Regions from separate parts of the Enterobacter sp. 186315 genome, predicted to be linked through region 3. Evidence: predicted binding sites of a transcription regulator. Region 3 holds the regulator's gene; each other region holds the start of a gene.
The links. The regulator PhoB, encoded in region 3, activates phosphate uptake and scavenging genes when phosphate is short. The targets are predictions, from matches to a motif close to CTGTCATAAAACTGNCNNAT.

Region 1 (5,796 bases), on a different contig from region 3:
GCAATACGATGCGGGCGACAAGGGCGCGTATCGTCACTACATGCAGAAAGAGATCTACGAGCAGCCAAACGCCATCAAAAACACCCTGACCGGGCGCATCAGCCACGGCCAGGTCGATCTGAGCGAGCTGGGTGCCAACGCGGCCGAACTGCTTTCTCAGGTTGAGCATATTCAGATCGTGGCCTGCGGCACCTCGTACAACTCCGGGATGGTCTCTCGCTACTGGTTTGAATCCCTGGCGGGCGTGCCGTGCGACGTGGAAATCGCGTCTGAGTTCCGCTACCGTAAATCCGCGGTGCGTCGTAACAGCCTGATGATCACCCTTTCCCAGTCTGGCGAAACGGCGGATACCCTGGCGGCGCTGCGCCTGTCGAAAGAGCTGGGCTATCTTGGCTCGCTGGCGATTTGTAACGTCCCTGGCTCCTCGCTGGTGCGTGAATCCGATCTGGCGCTGATGACCAAAGCCGGTACCGAAATCGGTGTGGCATCAACCAAAGCCTTTACCACTCAGCTGACCGTTCTGCTGATGCTGGTGGCGAAGCTGGCGCGTCTGAAAGGCGTGGATGCTTCCGTTGAGCAGGACATTGTTCACGGGTTGCAGGCGCTGCCGAGCCGTATTGAGCAGATGCTGTCTCAGGACAAACGCATCAAGGCGCTGGCGGAAGATTTCTCCGACAAACATCACGCGCTGTTCCTTGGCCGTGGCGATCAGTATCCGATCGCACTGGAAGGCGCGCTGAAGCTGAAAGAGATCTCCTACATCCATGCGGAAGCCTACGCCGCGGGTGAGCTGAAGCACGGCCCGCTGGCGCTGATTGACGCCGATATGCCGGTTATCGTTGTGGCACCGAACAACGAACTGCTGGAAAAACTGAAATCGAACATCGAAGAGGTCCGTGCCCGCGGTGGCGTACTGTTCGTCTTTGCGGATAAAGATGCCGGTTTTGCCAGCAGCGACAATATGCACATCATTGAGATGCCGCATGTGGAAGAGGTGATCGCGCCAATCTTCTACACCGTTCCGTTGCAGCTGCTGGCGTATCACGTGGCGCTGATCAAAGGCACCGACGTTGACCAGCCGCGTAACCTGGCGAAGTCCGTTACCGTCGAATAATCTCTCCGGGCTCCACCTTCGGGTGGAGCTTTTTTATCCCATCTGGTTTGTTTTTAATCAACGCTTCCCCGCTTTTATAGATGACAATCTGTCATCTTCAGCTACTTTTTTCAGTGTCACATAAAGAAAATATAACTGTAAATCTACCGTCATGTTTGTGTCTAACATGATGATATTCATTGAGTATTTCGACAGTTTTTAACTGAAGTTTTCGTTGTCATAAAACTGTCATAATTCGTACATTTATCTGTCACCTGTTTGTCCTATTTTGCTCATCGTAGCCACTAAACAACGATTTACGAAAATCTTGCAGGAGACATTATGAAAGTTATGCGTACCACTGTCGCAACTGTTGTCGCCGCGACCTTATCTCTGAGCGCTTTCTCTGTATTCGCAGAGGCAAGCCTGACTGGCGCTGGTGCAACCTTCCCTGCGCCGGTGTATGCCAAATGGGCGGATACCTACCAGAAAGAAACCGGTAACAAGGTTAACTATCAGGGTATCGGCTCCTCCGGTGGCGTTAAACAAATTACCGCGAACACCGTTGATTTCGGCGCATCAGACGCTCCGCTGTCTGATGAAAAACTGGCGCAGGAAGGCCTGTTCCAGTTCCCGACCGTGATCGGCGGCGTTGTGCTGGCCATCAACCTGCCGGGCGTGAAGTCGGGCGAGCTGGTGCTGGACGGCAAAACGCTGGGTGACATCTACCTCGGCAAAATCAAAAAATGGGATGACGAAGCGATTGCTAAGCTCAACCCAGGCATGAAACTCCCTTCTCAGAACATCGCCGTGGTTCGCCGCGCGGATGGTTCGGGCACCTCCTTCGTCTTCACCAGCTACCTGGCAAAAGTGAACGACGAGTGGAAATCTAAAGTCGGCTCCGGCTCTACCGTCAACTGGCCAACCGGTTTGGGCGGTAAAGGTAACGACGGTATCGCCGCGTTCGTACAGCGTCTGCCTGGCTCCATCGGCTACGTAGAATATGCGTACGCGAAGCAGAACAACCTGGCCTATACCAAACTGGTTTCTGCTGACGGCAAGCCGGTCAGCCCGACGGAAGAAAACTTTGCTAACGCCGCGAAAGGCGCTGACTGGAGCAAATCCTTCGCACAGGATCTGACTAACCAGAAAGGCGACAATGCATGGCCAATCACCTCTACCACGTTCATTCTGGTTCACAAAGATCAGAAGAAGCCTGAGCAGGGTACGGAAGTGCTGAAGTTCTTCGACTGGGCATACAAAAACGGCGGCAAACAGGCTAACGATCTGGATTACGCCAGCCTGCCGGACAGCGTGGTTGAGCAGGTTCGTGCTGCATGGAAGACCAACGTAAAAGACAGCAGCGGTAAAGCGCTGTACTAACAGGATATATTTAACGAAGATGGCGGGTGGCGCTGCGCTTACCCGCCCTACGGTTTAATCTGTAGGCCCGGTAAGCGTCAGCGCCACCGGGCATATTCGTAAAAACGTCTCAAACAGAAGAGTGATTTATGGCTGCAACCAAGCCTGCATTTAACCCTCCGGGTAAAAAAGGTGACATGATTTTCAGCGCGCTGGTCAAACTGGCTGCGCTGATTGTGCTATTGCTGCTGGGCGGCATTATCGTGTCTCTGATTTTCTCCTCCTGGCCAAGCATTCAGAAATTCGGTTTCTCCTTCCTGTGGACAAAAGAGTGGGACGCGCCGAACGATATCTACGGTGCGCTGGTGCCCATCTACGGCACGCTGGTGACCTCGTTCATCGCCCTGCTGATCGCCGTTCCGGTCAGCTTTGGTATCGCCCTGTTCCTGACCGAGCTGGCACCCGGCTGGCTGCGACGTCCGCTCGGTATTGCGATCGAACTGCTGGCGGCTATTCCGAGTATCGTTTACGGCATGTGGGGCCTGTTTATCTTCGCGCCGCTGTTCGCCACCTACTTCCAGGAGCCGGTGGGCAACGTACTGTCTGCGATCCCGTTTGTGGGAGCGCTGTTCGAGGGCCCGGCGTTCGGTATCGGTATTCTGGCGGCTGGCGTGATCCTCGCCATCATGATCATTCCGTACATTGCGGCGGTAATGCGCGATGTCTTCGAACAAACCCCGGTGATGATGAAAGAGTCGGCCTACGGCATCGGCTGCACCACCTGGGAAGTTATCTGGCGCATCGTTCTTCCGTTCACCAAAAATGGGGTGATCGGGGGCGTGATGCTCGGCCTGGGCCGCGCGCTGGGTGAAACCATGGCGGTGACCTTTATCATCGGCAACACCTACCAGCTCGACAGCGCCTCGCTGTTCATGCCGGGTAACAGCATTACGTCGGCGCTGGCGAACGAATTTGCCGAAGCGGAATCCGGGCTGCACGTTGCCGCGCTGATGGAGCTGGGTCTGATCCTGTTTGTTATCACCTTCATCGTTCTGGCGATTTCCAAGCTGATGATTATGCGTCTGGCTAAAAATGAGGGGGCACGCTAATGGCGACTCTCGAAATGCAAAGCACCGCCGAGCTGGCGGAGTCCCGCCGTAAGATGCAGTCAAAGCGCCGTTTGAAAAACCGCATTGCGCTGACGCTCTCCATGGCGACCATGGCGTTTGGCCTGTTCTGGCTGGTCTGGATCCTCTTCTCGACCATAGTTCGCGGTATCGACGGCATGTCGCTGGCGCTGTTCACCGAGATGACGCCGCCGCCGAACACGGCGGGCGGTGGTCTGGCGAACGCCCTTGCGGGCAGCGGCCTGCTGATCCTGTGGGCGACCGTGGTGGGCACGCCGCTGGGCATTATGGCGGGGATTTACCTCGCGGAATATGGCCGTAAATCCTGGCTCGCGGAAGTGATTCGCTTCATCAACGACATTCTGCTTTCTGCCCCGTCTATCGTGGTCGGCCTGTTTGTCTACACCGTGGTGGTGGCGCAGATGGAGCACTTCTCCGGCTGGGCGGGCGTGATTGCGCTGGCGCTGTTGCAGGTGCCTATCGTTATCCGAACCACGGAAAACATGCTGAAACTGGTGCCGGACAGCCTGCGCGAAGCGGCTTACGCGCTGGGAACGCCAAAGTGGAAAATGATCTCCGCGATTACGCTAAAAGCGTCAATCTCCGGGATTATGACCGGTATCCTGCTCGCCGTTGCGCGTATCGCCGGTGAAACGGCTCCGCTGCTGTTTACCTCCCTCTCCAACCAGTTCTGGAGCACGGACATGATGCAGCCGATCGCCAACCTGCCGGTCACCATCTTTAAATTTGCGATGAGCCCGTTCGCGGAGTGGCAGCAGCTGGCCTGGGCCGGGGTGCTGATTATTACCCTTTGCGTACTGTTGCTGAACATTCTGGCGCGCGTCATTTTCGCGAAGAAGAAACACGGTTAATTTTTTACGGCGCGGCACGTCGCGGCGCCGAATGAGGAAATGAGTCAATGAGTATGGTTGATACTGCCCCGGGTAAGATTCAGGTTCGCGATTTGAACTTCTACTACGGCAAATTCCATGCCCTGAAGAATATCAACCTGGATATCGCTAAGAACCAGGTCACGGCATTCATCGGTCCGTCCGGCTGTGGCAAATCCACGCTGCTGCGTACCTTTAACAAAATGTATTCGCTCTATCCGGAGCAGCGCGCCGAAGGGGAGATCCTTCTCGACGGCGACAACATTCTCACTAATACCCAGGATATCGCCCTGCTGCGTGCCAAAGTGGGTATGGTGTTCCAGAAGCCAACGCCGTTCCCGATGTCGATTTACGACAACATCGCCTTTGGCGTTCGCCTGTTCGAGAAGCTCTCCCGTGCCGATATGGACGAGCGCGTGCAGTGGGCCTTGACCAAGGCCGCATTATGGAATGAAACCAAAGATAAGCTGCACCAGAGCGGGTACTCTCTCTCCGGTGGTCAGCAGCAGCGTCTGTGCATTGCGCGTGGCATCGCCATTCGCCCGGACGTGCTGCTGCTGGACGAGCCGTGTTCAGCGCTGGATCCGATCTCAACCGGTCGTATCGAAGAGCTGATCACCGAGCTGAAGCAGGATTACACCGTGGTTATCGTGACCCACAACATGCAGCAGGCCGCGCGTTGTTCCGATCACACGGCGTTTATGTACCTGGGCGAGTTGATTGAGTTCAGCAACACGGACGATCTGTTCACTAAGCCCGCGAAGAAACAAACCGAAGACTACATCACCGGACGCTACGGCTGATTCAGGAGTGCGCAATGGATAATCTCAATCTTAACAAACACATTTCCGGCCAGTTTAACGCCGAGCTGGAAAGCATCCGCACCCAGGTGATGACCATGGGCGGTATGGTCGAGCAGCAGCTTTCTGATGCGATCACCGCGATGCATAACCAGGACAGCGAGCTGGCGAAGCGCGTCATTGCAGGCGACCAAAACGTCAACATGATGGAAGTCGCGATCGACGAAGCCTGCGTGCGCATTATCGCCAAACGTCAGCCGACGGCGAGCGACCTGCGTCTGGTGATGGCGATCATCAAAACCATCGCCGAGCTGGAGCGTATTGGTGACGTGGCGGATAAAATCTGCCGTACCGCGCTCGAGAAGTTTTCCCAGCAGCACCAGCCGCTGCTGGTGAGCCTGGAGTCGCTGGGTCGCCACACGGTGCAGATGCTGCACGACGTGCTGGACGCCTTTGCGCGTATGGATCTTGACGAAGCGGTACGTATTTATCGTGAAGATAAGAAGGTCGACCAGGAATATGAG
Region 2 (5,796 bases), on a different contig from region 3:
GACCTGTTCGTGCTGGCAGCGCAGCAGGAGAAAGAGTGGGCAGACTACCTGTTCCGCGACGGCTCCATGATTGGCCTGAACAAAGACATTCTGTGCCAGTACGTTGAGTACATCACCAACATCCGTATGCAGGCTGTCGGCCTGGAGCTGCCGTTCCAGACCCGCTCCAACCCGATCCCGTGGATCAACACCTGGCTGGTGTCCGATAACGTGCAGGTCGCGCCGCAGGAAGTGGAAGTGAGCTCTTACCTGGTCGGTCAGATTGACTCTGAAGTCAACACCGACGACCTGAGCGACTTCCAGCTCTGATGACGCGCGTAACCCTTCGCCTTTCCGGCACAGAAGTGCTGTGCCTCGAAGAGCACCCTTCTCTGCTGGTGGCGCTGGAAGCGCACAAGGTGGAAGTTGAGTATCAGTGTCGTGAAGGCTATTGCGGCTCCTGCCGCTGCCGTCTGGTAGCAGGCCAGGTTGACTGGCTGACCCAGCCGCTGGCCTTTATCAACGAAGGGGAAATTTTGCCCTGCTGCTGCCGGGCAAAAGGGGATATTGAGATCGAGATGTGATTGCCCTGGTTCCCTCTCCCTGTGGGAGAGGGTTGGGGTGAGGGCATCAGGCCGCAGAGCCTGATTGTCGGGTGGCGGCTTCGCCTTACCCGACCTACAAAACCTACTTCCGGTGAATGAATTCGACCGCTTTATCCGGGAAATCCGTAAACAGTCCGTCCACGCCCGCCTGGTTGTACAACACCTCATAAAGCTGATTCACGTCCGTCGCATAGTCCGGCAGCTGGTCCGCTCGCACCGTGTACGGGTGAAGCTGCATCCTGCTGGCATGCGCCTCTTTCACCATCGCCGTCAGTTTTACGTGACCCGGCGTTGAGCCGTCCGCCACCAGCATGTGGTAGTCCGGCCCAATCCCGTCGGCGTACTGCGCAATCTGCTTCATCGCGCCCGGCTTAAACATCCAGTCATAGCTGTAGTTCACCCACCTGCCGTCCGGCTGCTTCTCCTGGGTTTCATTCCAGTCGGTATAGGCAATCAGCTGCACCAGGTTGAGGTTCATCCCCATCTTCGGCTCCAGCTCGTTCTTAATGCGCTTCAGCTCGGCGGCATCAAAACACTGGAGATAGACCTTATCCTGCTTGCTGGTGTAGCCATATTTCTTCAGCACCTCCAGCGTTTTCGCGGCGATGTCCTTTCCTTCCTGATGATGGAACCACGGCGCTTTGATTTCCGGATAGATACCGATATTTTTGCCGGTTGAGTGGTTCAGACCCTGAACGAACTCAATCTCTTCCTCAAAGGTATGAATGCGGAAATCAGATTTGCCCATCGGGAAGCGTCCCGGATAGACCTGTACCTTCTTGCCGTTTTCAATCTCGAAGCCTTCGGTAAATTTCAGCGAGCGGATCTCCGCCAGCGTGAAATCTATGGCGTAGTAACGCCCGTCCTTCCGGGCGCGATCCGGGAAGCGTTCCGCCACGTCCGTCACGCGGTCGAGATAGTGGTCATGCAGAACGACCAGCCGATCGTCCTTCGTCATCACCAGATCCTGCTCCAGATAATCCGCACCCTGCGCGTAGGCCATCGCTTTTGCCGGGAGCGTGTGCTCCGGCAGATAGCCGCTGGCGCCGCGATGGGCAATCACTATTTTTTCGGCCGCCAGCGCAGAGCCTGTCATTAAGCCCGCCAGCAGCAGACCGGTGGCCAGTTGAGTCAGTTTCATGGCATTGCTCCTTATTGACGACGCGCCTGAACTTCCGCGTGATGACGTTTTTCGCCGATCATCACCACAATCAGCAGCAGCACGGCCAGCACGCTGCCGCCGATCATCACCATAAAGCCGCCGTCCCAGCCGAAGAAGTCAACGGTATAGCCCACGATGGCGCTTGCCGCGACCGAGCCGCCCAGGTAGCCGAACAGGCCGGTAAAGCCCGCCGCCGTCCCCGCCGCTTTTTTCGGTGCCAGCTCCAGCGCGTGCAGACCAATCAGCATCACCGGGCCGTAAATCAGGAAGCCGATAACGATCATACAGGCCATATCTACCGATGGGTTGCCCGGCGGGTTGAGCCAGTAAACGACCGTCGCGATGGTCACCAGCGTCATAAAGAACACGCCCGTCGCGCCGCGGTTGCCTTTGAACACTTTGTCCGACATCCAGCCGCAGATCAGCGTGCCGGGAATACCCGCGTATTCATACAGGAAGTAGGCCCAGGAGGATTTATCCAGCGCGAAGTGCTTCACCTCTTTCAGATAGGTTGGCGACCAGTCGAGGATGCCGTAACGCAGCAGGTAAACAAACACGTTCGCCACCGCGATGTACCACAGCAGCCTGTTCGGCAGCACGTACTTCATGAAGATCTGCTTCGCCGTCAGCTCCTCTTCGTGCTGCTCGCTGTAATCGTCCGGATAGTCGTTTTTATACTCTTCAATCGGCGGCAGGCCGCAGGACTGCGGCGTATCGCGCATCAGGGCGAAGGCAATAATCGCCACCAAAATGGCACCGAACGCGGGCATATAGAGCGCAGCGTGCCAGTCGTTGAACCACGCCATCCCCAGCAGGAACAGCAGCGGTGGAATACCGCCGCCGACGTTATGCGCGCAGTTCCACACCGACACGATGCCGCCGCGCTCCTTCTGCGACCACCAGTGAACCATGGTACGTCCGCACGGCGGCCACCCCATCCCCTGGAACCAGCCGCAGAGGAACAGCAGCACGAACATAATCGCGATGCTGGAGGTTGCCCACGGCACAAAGCCCATAAACAGCATCACCGCCGCCGCCAGAATCAGCCCCGCGGGCAGAAACACGCGCGGATTCGAGCGATCCGACACCGACCCCATGATGAATTTTGAAAAGCCATAGGCGATAGAGATCCCCGACAGCGCGAAGCCTAAATCTCCGCGCGAAAAGCCCTGCTCCACCAGATACGGCATCGCCAGCGCGAAGTTCTTGCGCACCAGGTAGTAGGCCGCATAGCCGAAGAAAATCCCGAGGAAAATTTGCCAACGCAGACGGCGGTAAAGCGGGTCGATCTCTGCCTCTGGCAGACGCGCCCGATGCGGCGCAGGTTTGAAAATACTCAGCATGACAGCCTCCGTGGCCCTGTTTTAATGTTCAGAGGGTAACGTCCCCACTCCAGAGAGGCGGCGATGTTAAGAAATCACGGTGATTGTTACTGTGAATCAACGCACAGATTGTTACAGAAATATGACAGAATGCGCAAAAAAGCGCATGGAATCACGTTTCACTTTCGATTTTCGCTCGTTTATGTTCGAAATCAAACAAACCACACTATTGATGTGGCTAAATGGTAAAAAACGAACACGAGGGAAGACAATGACAATTCACGACCCCCGCTATAGCGATGTGATTATCATTGGCGGCGGCGCAACAGGGGCGGGAATCGCGCGCGACTGCGCCCTGCGCGGGCTGTCGGTCACGCTGCTGGAGCGTCACGATATCGCCACCGGCGCGACCGGGCGCAACCACGGCCTGCTGCACAGCGGCGCGCGCTACGCGGTGACCGACGGCGAATCCGCCCGCGAATGCATCGCTGAAAACCAGATCCTCAGGCGCATCGCCCGCCACTGCGTGGAACAGACTAACGGCCTGTTTATCACCCTTCCCGAAGATGACCTCGCGTTCCAGCAAACCTTTATCCGCGCCTGTACCGCGGCGGGGATTACTGCCGAGGCGCTCGATCCTGCCGAGGCGCGTCGCCTGGAGCCGTCCGTTAACCCGTCGCTTGTCGGCGTGGTAAACGTCCCGGACGGCACCGTCGATCCTTTCCGCCTCACCGCCGCCAACATGCTGGACGCGCGCGAGCACGGGGCGCGCATCCTCACCGGGCATGAGGTCACCGGGCTAATCCGCGAGGGCGATACCGTGCGCGGCGTGCGGGTGTTCGACCCGCAGTACGGTGAACACAGCGAGCTGTACGCCTCGGTGGTGGTGAACGCGGCGGGGATCTGGGGGCAGCGCATTGCGGAATATGCCGACCTTAACGTTCGCATGTTCCCGGCGAAAGGCTCGCTGCTGATCCTCGATCACCGCATTAATAACCACGTCATCAACCGCTGCCGCAAACCCTCTGACGCCGATATTCTGGTACCCGGCGATACTATTTCGCTGATTGGCACCACCTCAACCCACATTGATTACAAAGACATAGACGACAACCGGGTCACCGCCGACGAGGTGGATATCCTGCTGCGCGAAGGGGAAAAGCTGGCCCCGGTGATGGCCCGGACCCGCATTTTACGCGCCTACGCGGGGGTGCGTCCGCTGGTCGCCAGCGATGACGATCCGAGCGGGCGCAACGTTAGCCGGGGCATTGTGCTGTTCGACCACGCCGCGCGCGACGGCCTGGAGGGCTTTATCACCATCACCGGCGGCAAGCTGATGACCTACCGCCTGATGGCCGAGATGGCGACCGACGCCGTGTGCCGCAAGCTCGGCAACGCGCAGCCCTGCGTGACGGCTGAAAAAGCGCTTCCCGGCTCGCGGCAATCGACCGAAAAGACGCTGCAAAAAATCATCTCCCTGCCCGCCCCGCTGCGCGGTTCGGCTATCTATCGTCACGGGGATCGCACGCCCGTCTGGCTCGGCGAAGGACGTCTTAGCCGCAGCCTGGTCTGCGAATGCGAGGCCGTTACCGCAGGGGAAGTGCAGTACGCGGTTGAAAATTTGACGGTCAATAACTTGCTCGATCTGCGTCGTCGAACGCGCGTGGGGATGGGCACCTGCCAGGGCGAACTGTGCGCCTGTCGCGCCGCCGGGCTGCTGCAACGTTTTCACGCCACGACCGCCACCCAGTCGCTGAGCCAGCTCAGTGAGTTTCTTAACGAGCGCTGGAAAGGCATTCAGCCCATCGCCTGGGGCGATGCCCTGCGCGAAAGCGAATTTACCCGCTGGGTCTATCAGGGGCTGTGCGGTCTGGAGGAGCATCAGGATGAAATTTGATACGGCCATCATCGGCGGCGGACTGGCGGGCCTGCTCTGCGGAATTAAACTCACCCAGTTGGGGCTGCGCTGCGCCATCGTCACCCGGGGCCAGAGCGCCCTGCACTTCTCGTCAGGCTCGCTGGATCTGCTGGGCGCACTGCCGGACGGCACCCGGGTCGCCTCCCCGCTGACGGCGCTTGACGCGCTGCCGCCGGAACATCCCTACACCCTGATCGGCGCGGAAAACGTTGCCCGCTTTGCTTATGACACCGAAGCGCTGCTGGCGGCCTGCGGCGCGCGCTTGCAGGGCAGCGCGCAGCGTAACCACCAGCGGGTCACGCCGCTTGGGACACTGCGTTCCGCCTGGCTCAGCCCGGAAGAGGTGCCCGTGGCGCCCGTTAGCGCCGGGCGGGTGCTGGTGGTGGGGATAGAAGGTTTCCTCGATTTCCAGCCCCATCTGGCGGCCGCCTCGCTCTGCCAGCGCGGCATCAGCGCGGAGGCGGCGGACATCGCGCTGCCGGAGCTCAACCCGCTGCGCGAGAACCCCGGCGAATTTCGGGCAGTGAATATCGCCCGCCTGCTGGATCGTGACGAAAACGGGCCGGCGCTGTACGAGGCGCTAAAACCGCTCGCCGGGCGCTGCGATACCCTGCTGATGCCCGCCTGCTTTGGGTTGAGCGATAACCGGCGCTGGCGCTGGCTGTCGGACAAACTGAGTTGCACCATTGGCCTGCTTCCCACGCTTCCGCCGTCGGTGCCCGGCATTCGCCTGCATCATCAGCTTCAGCGTCAGTTTATCGCCCAGGGTGGCGTCTGGATGGCGGGTGACGAGGTAAAAAAAATCAGCCT
Region 3 (5,796 bases):
GCGGCGATCATGATGATAATGGTGGCGACTTTAAAGAACGAGAACCAGAACTCCAGCTCGCCGAACACCTTCACGCTCATCAGGTTAATGGCGCAGATTATCAGCACCACGCTTAGCACCCAAATCCAGTGCGGCACCGTCGGGAACCAGACGCCCATGTAGATGCCGAACGCGGTGACGTCGGCGATGGCGACAATCAGGATCTCAAAGCAGTAGGTCCAGCCGGTGATATACCCGGCCAGCGGGCCTAAGTTCTCCTGCGCGTAGCGGGAGAAGGAGCTTGCAGCGGGGTTATGCACGGACATTTCACCCAGCGCACGCATGATGATATACGCCGCGACGCCGCCAATGATGTAGGCCAGCAGCACGCTGGGACCGGCCATTTTAATGGCATCTGCCGAGCCATAAAAAAGGCCAGTACCGATTGCTGAACCCAGCGCCATAAAGCGAATGTGGCGGGTGCTCAGTCCACGTTTTAGTTTGTTAGTGCTTTCCATTTACGTCTTGCCATTCAACTCGAAAAAACAAAAAACCACGGGGCCTTAAGCCCCGTGGTTAAACAGTTTGTTGCCGTTGATTAATGCGCGTTAGAAGTAACCTGACGCCCTGCTGCACGGTCCCAGATAATGGTCAGAACCAGCGCTACAACGGTAGGCATCAGCCATGCCAGGCCTTGTTCGGACAGCGGCAGACGCTGCGTCCAGGCTGGCAGCACGTCACCGAATGCTGATGCTTTTATCCCGTCAAGGATACCAAAAATAAGGCTGATAAACATGGCTGGCGCAATAATTCGGGAGGAATTATTCCACCACGGGCGGGTGAAGCTCAGCACCACCAGCACGATACACGGCGGATAAATCGCCGTCAGCACCGGAATAGAAACCTGGATCAGGTGGCTCAGACCGAGATTCGATACCGCCATTGAGAAGATGCCCAGAATGAACACCAGCGTACGGTAAGAGAGCGGCAGATACTGCGCAAAGAACTCAGCGCACGCACAGGTCAGGCCAACCGCGGTCACCAGACACGCCAGGAAGATCAGCACCGCCAGCAGCATACTGCCCGCGCCACCAAAGGTGTGCTGCACGTAAGCGTGGAGGATTGCCGCACCGTTCGCGCCCTGATCGACCAGCATTGCGCTGTCTGAACCCAGACGGAACAGCGCCAGATACAGCAGCGTCAGGCCCACGCCCGCCATCAGGCCAGCCCAGATGGTGTAACGGGTCAGCAGACGCGCTTCGGTCACGCCACGGGAACGCGCGGCGTTAACGATAACGATACCAAACACCATCGCACCCAGCGTATCCATCGTAAGATAGCCGTTCACAAAGCCGTTAGAGAACGCGGCGTTTTTATAGGCGTCCATCGCGTCGCTGATAGGACCCGCAGGCCACATGACGGCGGCCACGGACAGCACGATCAGCGCGATGATTTTCATCGGTGCCAGGAAGTTGCCCACGGTATCCAGCAGCTTGCCCGGATAGAGGGAGACCAGAATCACGATAGCGAAGTACACGAGGCTGTAGATAAACAGCGGCATCGCGCCGTCACCGGTCAGCGGGGCGATCCCCACTTCGAAAGACACGGTTGCCGTACGCGGGGTCGCAAACAGCGGACCGACGGCCAGATAGCACACGGTCGCCAGCAGAACGCCCGCCACTTTACCGATTGGCGTGCTAAGGCTGTCCACGCCGCCACCCACTTTCGCCAGCGCGACAACGGTCAGCACAGGTAGACCCACAGCGGTAATCAGAAAACCAATGGCCGCCGTCCAGACGTGTTCGCCTGCCTGTAAGCCAACCATTGGTGGAAAGATGATGTTGCCTGCGCCAACGAACAGCGCAAATGTCATAAAGCCCAGCGCGATGATGTCGCGCGATTTCAAGTGATGGGTCATAGAACCTTACTGCCTGTGGATGTGGTGTTGAAAACGTTGAGATTTCCCTTATCCCTGACGGGACGATACAGCGGAAAATTTGCTCAATTTCAGCGGGAAATGCTCCCGTCCTGGCGTGGCGAAGAATAGTTTTTCGATTTACCACGCAAATACAGTCGGTATGACAGTATATGGGGGGCAATTTAAACGCTTATAACGTTTAAAGGCAAGGTGGGATCTTAAAACCGGAACAATATGCCAGCATGAAAACACAGACCAGCACATTACGCTAAATACTGGAAAAACCCGTGGTTAATCATGCGAACAAAAAACCATCAACCGTATATTATTCATTCGCGTTTCGCTTAACTGCAACGCAAACGGGCCAGCAGTCGCTGGCCCGTGGAAAGGTAAGATGACACGCCTGCTGTCAGGCACTCATTCTGGCAATCAATCTTTCCGGGATAATAAAGCTGAAACGCGTGCCCTTCCCTAACGTGCTCTGAATATCAAGACGGCTATCGTGATGATGAAGCGCGTGCTTCACAATCGCCAGCCCCAGCCCGCTGCCGCCGGTCTGCCGCGAGCGCGCCTTGTCCACGCGATAGAAGCGCTCGGTCAGCCGTGGAAGATGCTCTGGCGCAATCCCCGGCCCGTTATCTTCGACGCTAAACTCCGCTCCTGACGGCAGATGTTGCCACGTCACGACAATGTGCGTCCCTTCCGGCGTGTGGTTCACCGCGTTATAGACAAGGTTTGAGATGGCGCTGCGCAGCTCGTCTTCGCTGCCGCGCACCTTCAGCGCGTTATCCACGTTAAACGTCAGCTGATGCTTTCCGTGGCTCAGGGTCTGCGCTTCACGCTCCACCACGCGCAGCATCATCGGCACGTCGATGGTTTCGTTGAGGGCCAGCGCGGGCGCGGCTTCGATTTTCGATAAGGTCAGCAGCTGCTTCACCAGCCCTTCCATACGGTGCGTCTGCTCGCGCATGGTGTGGAGCGCTTTCTCGCGCGGCGCGCCCTCTAGCGTTTGCTCCTGCATCATCTCCAGATAGCCCTGAAGCACGGTGAGCGGGGTGCGCAGCTCGTGGCTGACGTTGGCAAAGAAGTTGCGCCTTGCCCCCTCAAGCTGGTGCATCTGGGTGACGTCGCGCGCCACCATCAGCCACTGATTATCGCTATAGGGCATTACGCGGATCTCAAGATGACGCCCGTTGTTGAGCTTCAAATTGTGCGGCCGCGTAAAATCGCGCTTTTTCAGGTACAGGGTAAATTCCGGGTATCGCAGCAGGTTGAGGATATTTTGCCCGTTATCGTCCGGCCAGCGCAGGCCCAGCAGCTGCTGCGCCAGGCCGTTGCACCAGAACATGGTGCCCTCTTCCGTGGTGAGGATCACCGCATCCGGCAGCGATTCCGCCCCGCTGCGAAAACGTTTGATCAGGCTGCCCAGCTCGCGGCGGCGCTTTTTATTACGCATCTGCATCTGGTGCAGGCCGTAGAGCAGCGGCTCCCAGCTGCCGCTTCCCGGCGGTGGCGTCATGCTTCGGTCAACCCACAGCCACCAGGAAAGGCGCAGTAAATTCCAGAAATGCCAGATCAGAAGGCCGGTCACCGCCGCCAGCAAAAACCACGGCAAATGGCCAAAAAACGCCCCCAGAATGAGGGCCGGGATACAGCATAAGATCAGTTCAAAAACGAGCCTTTTCCATGACAGACGTTCCAGCACGCGTCACACTCCTGTCATTGTTCAGAAACGGGTAGAAAAACGATAACCCGTGCCGCGGACCGTCTGCACCATACGATCGTGGCCGCTCAGCTCCAGCGCTTTACGCAAGCGGCGAATGTGGACATCAACCGTCCGGTCTTCGACATAGACGTTAGTTCCCCAGACGTTGTTCAGCAACTGCTCGCGGCTGTAAACGCGCTCCGGGTGGGTCATAAAGAAGTGCAGCAGCTTGAATTCGGTAGGGCCCATATCGAGCGGGTTTTCGCCGGTCATGACGCGGTGTGAGGTAGGATCAAGGCTCAGCCCCTGCATCTCAATCACCTCTTCCACCGCCATCGGCGAAATGCGGCGCATCACGGCTTTAATGCGGGCCACCAGCTCTTTCGGGGAGAAAGGCTTGGTGATGTAATCGTCCGCGCCGGTTTCCAGACCGCGCACGCGATCTTCCTCTTCACCGCGCGCCGTCAGCATGACGACCGGAATATCGCGGGTCATGGCTTCACGTTTGAGGTGTTTGATAAACTGCAACCCCGAGCCGCCGGGCAACATCCAGTCGAGTAAAATCAAATCAGGCCAGGGTTCGTTAAGTTGATTCACCGCGCTGTCATAATCTTCCGCCTCGATCGGCTGGAAGCCATTTTGTTCGAGCACGAAGCACACCATCTCACGAATCGGAGCTTCATCTTCTACGACCAGAATACGTCTCGCCATACTTTGCCCTGTCTTATCTTATTTAAGTTACAAGTTTGTAATGCGGCGTCATTATGCGTCAGATTTATGACAGATTTATGAAAAACGATATCACTAAAAATGGCAAACCGTTGTTTTATTACAGCGGATAATTTCCGTTCTTAACGTTTATAATCCCCTCCATCTTTTTTTGCCACGGAACCGCTATGCGCATACTTCACACCTCGGACTGGCATCTGGGCCAAAACTTTTACAGTAAAAGCCGCGCCGCTGAACATGAAGCTTTCCTCACCTGGCTGCTGGACGCGGCCCGGTCGCATGAGGTGGATGCCATTATCGTGGCGGGCGATATTTTTGATACCGGGCAGCCGCCGAGCTATGCGCGCGAACTTTACAACCGCTTTGTCGTTAATTTGCAGCAAACCGGCTGTCATCTGGTGATTGTTGCGGGCAATCACGACTCGGTGGCAACCCTTAACGAATCTCGCGACATTCTCGCCTTCCTGAATACCACGGTGGTGGCCAGCGCCGGACACGCGCCGCAGATCCTCAAAAAACGCGACGGCACGCCGGGGGCGGTGCTCTGTCCGATACCGTTTTTACGTCCACGGGATATCGTGCAGAGCCAGGCGGGGCTTTCCGGCAGCGAAAAGCAGCAGCATCTGCTTCAGGCCATCACCGACTACTATCACCAGCAGCACGCCGAGGCCTGCGCCCTGCGCGGCGCGCAGCCAATTCCGGTGATTGCTACAGGGCATTTGACCACCGTCGGTGCCAGCAAAAGTGACGCGGTACGTGACATCTATATCGGCACGCTGGACGCTTTCCCGGCGCAAAACTTCCCCCCGGCCGACTACATCGCGCTGGGGCATATTCACCGCGCGCAGATAATTGGCGGCTGCGAGCACATTCGCTACTGCGGTTCGCCGATTTCCCTGAGCTTTGACGAAACCGGCAAGGCTAAATGCGTGCATCTGGTGACCTTTAACGACGGCAGGCTCGGTACGGTAGAGTCGCTGGAAGTGCCCGTTACCCAGCCGCTGGCGGTGCTGAAAGGAGATTTAGCGGCCATCACCGCGCAGCTGGAACAGTGGCGCGACAAAGAGCTTAACCCGCCCGTCTGGCTGGATATCGAAATCACCACCGACGAATACCTGCACGATATGCAGCGTAAAATCCAGGCCCTGACGGAAGACCTCCCCGTCGAGGTGCTGCTGGTGCGCCGCAGCCGCGAACAGCGCGAGAAAATTCTGCTCGGCGCGCAGCGCGAAACCCTGAGCGAGCTGAAGGTCGAAGAGGTTTTCGAGCGTCGTCTGGCGCATGAAGAGATTGACGATGAGAAGCGCGCGAGGCTCAACGAGCTGTTCAGCTACACGCTCGCCACGCTGAACGATGAGGAGGAAAACGCATGAAAATCCTGAGCCTGCGTCTGAAAAACCTCAACTCCCTGAAAGGCGAGTGGAAAATCGACTTTACCGCTGAGCCCTTTGCCAGCAACGGCCTG

Region 1: pstS (phosphate ABC transporter substrate-binding protein PstS) is a predicted target of PhoB. The motif match lies at 1,329-1,348, and genes of this name have one in related genera.
Region 2: glpT (glycerol-3-phosphate transporter) is a predicted target of PhoB. The motif match lies at 3,198-3,217, and genes of this name have one in related genera.

Annotation. Positions count from the first base shown of each region.
Region 1 is NZ_JBPTTK010000008.1:31,124-36,919, forward strand. Features, by position in the region: gene glmS (glutamine--fructose-6-phosphate transaminase (isomerizing)) at 1-1,114, shown strand, start outside; gene pstS (phosphate ABC transporter substrate-binding protein PstS) at 1,436-2,476, shown strand; gene pstC (phosphate ABC transporter permease PstC) at 2,605-3,564, shown strand; gene pstA (phosphate ABC transporter permease PstA) at 3,564-4,454, shown strand; gene pstB (phosphate ABC transporter ATP-binding protein PstB) at 4,502-5,275, shown strand; gene phoU (phosphate signaling complex protein PhoU) at 5,290-5,796, shown strand, end outside.
Region 2 is NZ_JBPTTK010000012.1:27,516-33,311, forward strand. Features, by position in the region: gene nrdB (class Ia ribonucleoside-diphosphate reductase subunit beta) at 1-309, shown strand, start outside; gene yfaE (class I ribonucleotide reductase maintenance protein YfaE) at 309-563, shown strand; gene glpQ (glycerophosphodiester phosphodiesterase) at 667-1,725, opposite strand; gene glpT (glycerol-3-phosphate transporter) at 1,737-3,089, opposite strand; gene glpA (anaerobic glycerol-3-phosphate dehydrogenase subunit A) at 3,340-4,965, shown strand; gene glpB (glycerol-3-phosphate dehydrogenase subunit GlpB) at 4,955-5,796, shown strand, end outside.
Region 3 is NZ_JBPTTK010000004.1:101,020-106,815, reverse strand. Features, by position in the region: gene proY (proline-specific permease ProY) at 1-497, opposite strand, end outside; gene brnQ (branched-chain amino acid transporter carrier protein BrnQ) at 578-1,897, opposite strand; gene phoR (phosphate regulon sensor histidine kinase PhoR) at 2,307-3,602, opposite strand; gene phoB (phosphate response regulator transcription factor PhoB) at 3,624-4,313, opposite strand; gene sbcD (exonuclease subunit SbcD) at 4,499-5,704, shown strand; gene sbcC (exonuclease subunit SbcC) at 5,701-5,796, shown strand, end outside.